3 regions of the Pantoea sp. Lu_F5_004 genome follow, and region 3 is predicted to be linked to each of the others. Evidence: predicted binding sites of a transcription regulator. Region 3 holds the regulator's gene; each other region holds the start of a gene.
The links. Region 3 encodes PurR, which represses purine synthesis genes. Its sites were predicted from a motif close to CANGCAAACGTTTGCNTG; they were not measured.
Positions count from the first base shown of each region.

Region 1 (2,268 bases), 1.5 Mb from region 3:
TTCCTGCCGCCGATTCGATATAAACCGCAGCCGGTGACGCGCCCACCAGTCCCGCGAACAGGCTGCTGACGGAGTCGCTAGTCAGCGCACGGCCACCATTGATAATCTGGCCCTGTTTATCCAGCAGATTTGCCTGACCCGCGACCGCGCGAATGGTGCCGGTAGCGTCAAAGACCGCCGTCATCACCAGTGCCAGCACGCTTGGCAGCACGACCGGCTGCATCGCGCCCATAATGTCGAGGCTGAACAGCAGCGACTCACCGCTGGCATCACGCAGGCTCGGCAGCGCAAATAATCCTTTGTAGCTCACCGCCGGATCGAAGATCAGCCCCAGCAGCGAAATGGCGATAATTGTCATGAGAATACCGCCGGGCATCCGACGCTTCTCCAGTCCAATAATCGCTGCCAGTCCCAGCAGCGTCATCATTACCGGAAAGGTGGTGAAGTGCCCCAGCGCCACCGGCAGGCCCGGTGCCGGGTTTTTCACTATCAGGCCTACACCGTCAGCCGCAATCAGCAGCAAAAACAGGCCAATTCCGACGCCGGTGCCGTGCGCCACGCCCATCGGCAGGTTACGCAGGATCCAGGCTCGAATGCCGGTCACCGAGATCAGGGTAAACAGCAGGCCCATCAGGAACACCGCGCCCAGCGCGACCGGCACGCTGATGTGCTGGCCCAGCACAAGGCTGAAAGCGGTAAAGGCGGTTAAGGAGATTGCACAGCCAATCGCCATCGGCAGATTGGCCCACAGGCCCATAATGATGGAACCAAAGCTGGCAACCAGACAGGTGGCGACAAACACGGCAGTGGGGGGAAAACCGGCTTTGCCCAGCATTCCTGGCACCACGATGACGGAGTAGACCATCGCCAGGAAGGTGGTGAGTCCGGCCAGAATCTCCTGGCGCACACTGCTGCCGCGCGCCGAGATCGAGAACCAGGCGTCCAGTTTTCCACTGGCCGGGCGTGATTCAGTTGACATAGTTGAGCCTCAAAAATTTTTGTTGTGTGGATCGCTCTGCGACCATCGCTGTCCCTGGAATAAGCGGGTAGACGGCGTCACTGTCGGGTTTTACCCGGCAGGCAAACGTTTACCTTGCCGCAGATAGTTGGCCGCCAGAAGCGGCCAGATAAAAAGGCATGCGATTATCCGGCGTTTAGCGGCACATTTTCAACTGTCAGAGGGAGATTCTTCAGCATAAAGATCAGGCTTAAGTCGCCAGCAGCCACGCGGCACAAGCCGACGTCAAACGCTGACGCCCTGAAGTTAACGCGATTTTCAGGGGGGATGCGCACCGGCGCAGCCGTGATGAGACACGACCCGCCAGTGGAGGAGGGGAATTAACCTGGCAGCGAAAGCTCGCCGCCCTGATCGATCGCGCGCTGCCAGGCGGCACGCTGTTGCACAGTCTGCAGCCATTTCTGGCTGGCGGGCATCTGCTCCAGTCCGGCACGTCGCGCAAGCGCCAGCAGCGGAAAGCTCATCTGGATATCAGCGATACTGAAGCGCTGACCGGCGAACCAGGGATTTGCAGCCAGATGTTGTTCGATCATCTGCATGTGTGGCTTAAGCTGTTTATCCAGGAACGCCTTCTGCACGCCTTTACCGAATGCCGCCCCGACCGGGCGCAGCAGCCACGGCACCGGTGCTTTACCCATCTGACCGAAGATGAGCTTCATCACCAGCAGCGGCATCAGCGAGCCTTCGGCATAGTGCAGCCAGTAGCGGCACTGCAGCCGCGACGCCTCATCACTCACTTTGAGCCGGAACTCGTGATCATATTTCTCTTCAAGGTATTCGAGAATGGCACCTGATTCTGCCACTACCTGGTTCCCGTCGGTAATGACCGGTGATTTTCCCAGTGGATGCACTTTTTTCAGCGCCTCCGGGGCCAGCATGGTCGGTTCGCGTTGATAGCGTTTAATCTGGTACGGCACTTCCAGCTCTTCCAGCAGCCACAGCACCCGATGCGAGCGCGATTGCTCAAGATGGTGAACGGTGATCATCATGATTCCCTGTGTTTTGACCTCCCCCTAGTATAGACGTCACTCCACATCCGGATGTTTATCATCCTGTTCTGGATCAAGCAGCACCGCACCCGAGCCCTGCTGACCCAGCCGGTCGCCGGGATTGCGCAGCGGGCAGTCGCGCATCGACAAACAGCCGCAGCCGATACAGCCATCCAGGTCATTACGCAGGCGGGTCAGGGTTTCAATGCGCTTATCCAGCTCTTCGCGCCAGTGCCGGGTCAGCGCATCCCACTCCGGTGC
Region 1 is NZ_CP194946.1:3,820,350-3,822,617, forward strand. It holds gene ACR8BN_RS17725 (NCS2 family permease) at 1-979, opposite strand, end outside; gene ACR8BN_RS17730 (glutathione S-transferase family protein) at 1,339-2,004, opposite strand; gene soxR (redox-sensitive transcriptional activator SoxR) at 2,044-2,268, opposite strand, start outside.
Region 1: ACR8BN_RS17725 (NCS2 family permease) is a predicted target of PurR. The motif match lies at 1,078-1,095, and genes of this name have one in related genera.

Region 2 (2,268 bases), 480 kb from region 3:
GCGGCGTTAAAGCGCTGCAGGCGATTGGCGGACCCTTCCCTCAGGTGCGATTCTGCCCGACCGGCGGCATCTCTCCGGCGAACTACCGTGACTATCTGGCGCTGAAAAGCGTGCTTTGCATCGGCGGCTCCTGGCTGGTACCCAACGACGCGCTGGAAGCGGGCGACTGGGATCGTATCACCCGCCTGGCACGCGAAGCTGTTGAAGGCGCGAAGTAAGTTATGGCGGTGAGCATCTGCTCACCGCACACCTTTACCCCTGAACCGTGACCGCTGCTGCGCTGGCAACGGCACGCGCAATCGCCTGATCGGTGCTGTCACCGCTTGCCAGTGCCACGCCCAGACGACGCTGACCGCTGATTTCCGGCTTGCCGAACAGGCGCAGTTGCAGACCGGCACCCAGCGCCGCTTCGACATTCACAAACTGCACATTCTGGCTGGTGAGTTGCGGCAGGATAACGGCGGACGCTGACGGACCATACTGGCGAATCGCGCCAATCGGCAGACCGAGAAACGCCCGCACGTGCAGCGCAAACTCTGACAGATCCTGCGAAATCAGCGTCACCATGCCGGTGTCGTGTGGACGCGGCGAAACTTCGCTGAATATCACCTCATCACCGCAGACAAACAGCTCAACGCCAAACAAACCATAGCCACCCAGCGCCTGAACCACCTGCGCGGCAACATCCTGTGCCCGCTGCAGCGCCACATCACTCATCTGCTGCGGCTGCCAGGATTCACGATAATCGCCATCCTCCTGACGGTGACCAATCGGCGCACAGAAATGAATGCCATCGACTGCGCTGATGGTCAGCAGGGTGATCTCGAAATCGAAGTCAACAACCCCTTCGACGATGACGCGTCCGGCACCCGCGCGGCCACCCTGTTGCGCATAGTCCCAGGCATTATCGAGCTGGCTGGCGTCGCGGATAAAGCTCTGACCTTTGCCGGATGAACTCATTACCGGCTTCACAATGCAGGGAAAGCCGATTTCGGTAGCCGCTTCATCAAAGCGCGCCTTGCTGTCGGCAAAGCGATAGCGGGAGGTCGGCAGAGAGAGCTCTTCAGCCGCCAGTCGACGAATCCCTTCGCGGTTCATGGTCAGCCGCGCGGCACGGGCAGTCGGCACCACGCGCTGGCCTTGCTGCTCCAGCTCAACCAGGGTCTCCGTGGCGATGGCTTCGATTTCCGGTACGACAAAATCAGGCTTCTCTTCAGCGATTAACGCTGCCAGTGCCGCGCCATCCAGCATGTTAATCACATGGCTGCGATGGGCGACGTGCATCGCCGGGGCATCGGCGTAACGATCAACCGCGATCACTTCCACACCCAGACGCTGACACTCCAGCGCCACCTCTTTACCCAGTTCACCTGAACCCAATAGCATCACACGCGTTGCTGCCGGACGCAGCGCTGTTCCGAGAGTCGTCATTTCTTCACCTAAGCAGTCAAAATTCGCGCGCAAGTATAAACGAAAACGTTTGCGTTCTCATCTTTCGTCCATCTGACGCGACCTTTTGCCTTACTTTTCCCGCTCTGACGTTTCCTGACATCCTTTTCGTCAGGATAGCGGACTGACATCTTAAAAGGAGTGGATGATGAATAACTGGTTGCAACAAATTCAGTCGGTACTGACGAAGAAGGGCGGTGAGGGCAAATCGGGTGGCGGCTTAAGCGACATGCTGGCGCCGGGTGCGCTGGGCGGCCTGGCCGGTATGCTGATTGCCAGTAAATCGTCGCGCAAACTGCTGACAAAATATGGCGGCAAGGCGCTGATTATCGGTGGCGGTGCGGCTGCGGGCGCGGTGTTATGGAACAAATACAAGCAGCGGGTCAGCGAAGCGCACCAGAATGAACCTGACTTTGGCGTGGCGCAGACGCCGGTTAACCTGCGGGCCGAACGTCTGGTGACGGCGCTGGTGTTTGCCGCCAAAAGCGACGGGCACATTGACGATCAGGAACGGGCAGCCATTGAGCAGAATATTCATCAGTCCGGTTACGGTCAGGAAGCGGAACAGCTGATCCAGAAAGCGATGAACCGCCCGCTGGATCCGCAGTGGCTGGCCGCCGATGTGAAAAACGAGGAGGAGGCGCTGGAGCTCTACTTCCTGAGCTGTGCCGCTATCGACGTTGATCACTTCATGGAGCGCAGCTATCTCTCCGCGCTGGGCGACGCGCTGAAAATCCCTCAGGATGTTCGCGACGGCATCCAGCAGGATCTTGAGGCTGAGAAAGCCCGTTTACCCGCCAGTTAATCCCTCTGATATTC
Region 2 is NZ_CP194946.1:1,812,938-1,815,205, forward strand. It holds gene ACR8BN_RS08335 (bifunctional 4-hydroxy-2-oxoglutarate aldolase/2-dehydro-3-deoxy-phosphogluconate aldolase) at 1-218, shown strand, start outside; gene purT (formate-dependent phosphoribosylglycinamide formyltransferase) at 253-1,431, opposite strand; gene ACR8BN_RS08345 (tellurite resistance TerB family protein) at 1,598-2,254, shown strand.
Region 2: purT (formate-dependent phosphoribosylglycinamide formyltransferase) is a predicted target of PurR. The motif match lies at 1,470-1,487, and genes of this name have one in related genera.

Region 3 (2,268 bases):
GATATTCAGATCAGCGCGTTAGGAGAAGATTACTGGCAGCGCCACTATATTGGTGCCCGTCGGGTGATGACGCCGAAAACCATACGCTGAGCAGCGGAACAACCAGAAGAGAGCCGGGATAATCCCGGCTTTTTTTATTAGTGCAGAATAGCGGTAAAACTAAAGGCCACAATCATCAGCAGACAGCCCGCGGTGGTCATTAAAGCCAGTTTAAGATCGGTACTCATTGCTTCCTCCTTAGTCACACAATTAGCAGGGGTATCGCATTTTCCCACAGGGCCCGGTAAAAATCTCGTTTTATCCGTTCAGCCTTGTTAGAATCCCGCCTTTGTTGCGCAACGCGCGCAACCCTGATTCCGTTTGCGCACGTTTTCAGGCGTTTTTATTACGCCAGCGGCCTGTTTACTGGCCAGGAAAGCTGCATTTTTGCGGAAAAAACCCTGAGCAGACGCAAACGTTTAACACTACGCTTATCATAGAGTTAGATAAGCACTGGAGTCCGATTTTCATGGCAACAATTAAAGATGTGGCGAAACGCGCTGGCGTCTCAACGACCACCGTTTCGCACGTCATCAATAAAACCCGCTTTGTGGCTGAAGAGACGCGCAACGCGGTCTGGCAGGCGATTAAAGAACTGCACTACTCGCCGAGCGCCGTGGCGCGCAGCCTGAAAGTGAACCACACCAAGACACTGGGCCTGCTTGCCACCTCCAGCGAAGCGCCCTATTTCGCTGAAATTATCGAAGCGGTTGAAAATCACTGTTTTGACAAAGGCTATACGCTGATTCTGGGTAATGCGCATAACGATCTGCAAAAACAGCGCGCCTATCTCAGCATGATGGCGCAGAAACGCGTCGATGGGCTGCTGGTGATGTGCTCTGAATATCCGGACGATCTGCTGCAGATGCTGGAAGAGAATCGCAATATCCCGATGGTGGTAATGGACTGGGGCGAGTCGCGCGCCGACTTCACCGACACGGTACTGGATAATGCTTTCCAGGGCGGCTATCTGGCGGGACGCTATCTGATTGAACGCGGACACCGGGATATTGGTGCTATCCCCGGTCAGATGGAGCGTAACACCGGTGGCGGACGTCATGCTGGTTTCCTGAAGGCGATGGAAGAAGCGGGTATTCAGCCACGCGCCGAGTGGATTGTGCAGGGTGACTTTGAGCCGGAGTCAGGCTATCAGGCGATGCAGCAGATCCTGTCGCAGAAGCAGCGTCCGACGGCGGTTTTCTGTGGCGGTGACATCATGGCGATGGGCGCGATTTGCGCCGCCGACGAGATGGGTTTGCGCGTCCCCCAGGATATTTCGGTGATCGGCTATGACAATGTGCGCAACGCCCGTTATTTTGCACCGGCCCTGACCACGGTGCATCAGCCTAAAGCCCAGCTGGGTGAGAAAGCGCTGGAAATGCTGCTGGACCGCATTACCAGTAAGCGCGAAGTGTCACAAACGATTGAGGTCCATCCGACGCTGATTGAGCGCCGTTCCGTGGCCGATGGCCCATTCCGCGACTATCGCCGTTAATGCTCGCTTAACCACTCCTGATTAAGCGTTTGCGCATCACCCAGATAGCTGAGCAACCAGCCTGTCGCCGGTGATGCGCGATCCTCTGCCCAGCTGACGCAGCATGGGCTGTCCGGAAACGCCACCGGCAGCGTCAGTTCAACCAGCTCGCCACTGTCGAGCAGTGGCCTGGCCAGATGGCCCGGCACCATCGCCACACACAATCCCGCCTGCACGCACTCCAGCCCGGTTTGCCACTCCGGCACCACCAGCCTGCGCTGGTTATCCAGCGTCCATGTCATACGACGCGGCAGTGCGCGTGAAGTATCTTCCAGCACCAGGGACGGCCAGCTACGCAGCGTGTCATCATCTATCTGGCTCGCCTGTGTCAGAGGATGGTCGGGCGCAACCACGCAGCGCCAGTTAAGCGTGCCCATATCCCGGAAAGCAAAGCGTCCGCCCACCGGTATTGCCTGCGTGGCACCAATCGCCACTTCCACCCGGCCATCGGCCAGCGCATCCCAGACGCCGTTAAAGACTTCATAGCTGATGATCAGCTCCATATCGGGAAAGTGGCGATAGAAATCTTTGACCAGTTGTCGGGTGCGCTGAGGTTTAGCGATACGGTCAACGGCTATGCTTAGCTGGCCGCGCCAGCCGTTAGCCAGCTGCTGACACTGTCGCCGGGTGGCAAGCATTTTTTTGATGACGCTGCGTCCTTCCCGGACAAAATGCTCACCCGCCGGGGTCAGAAC
Region 3 is NZ_CP194946.1:2,291,287-2,293,554, forward strand. It holds gene ACR8BN_RS10615 (C40 family peptidase) at 1-90, shown strand, start outside; gene ACR8BN_RS10620 (YnhF family membrane protein) at 138-227, opposite strand; gene purR (HTH-type transcriptional repressor PurR) at 509-1,534, shown strand; gene punR (DNA-binding transcriptional activator PunR) at 1,531-2,268, opposite strand, start outside.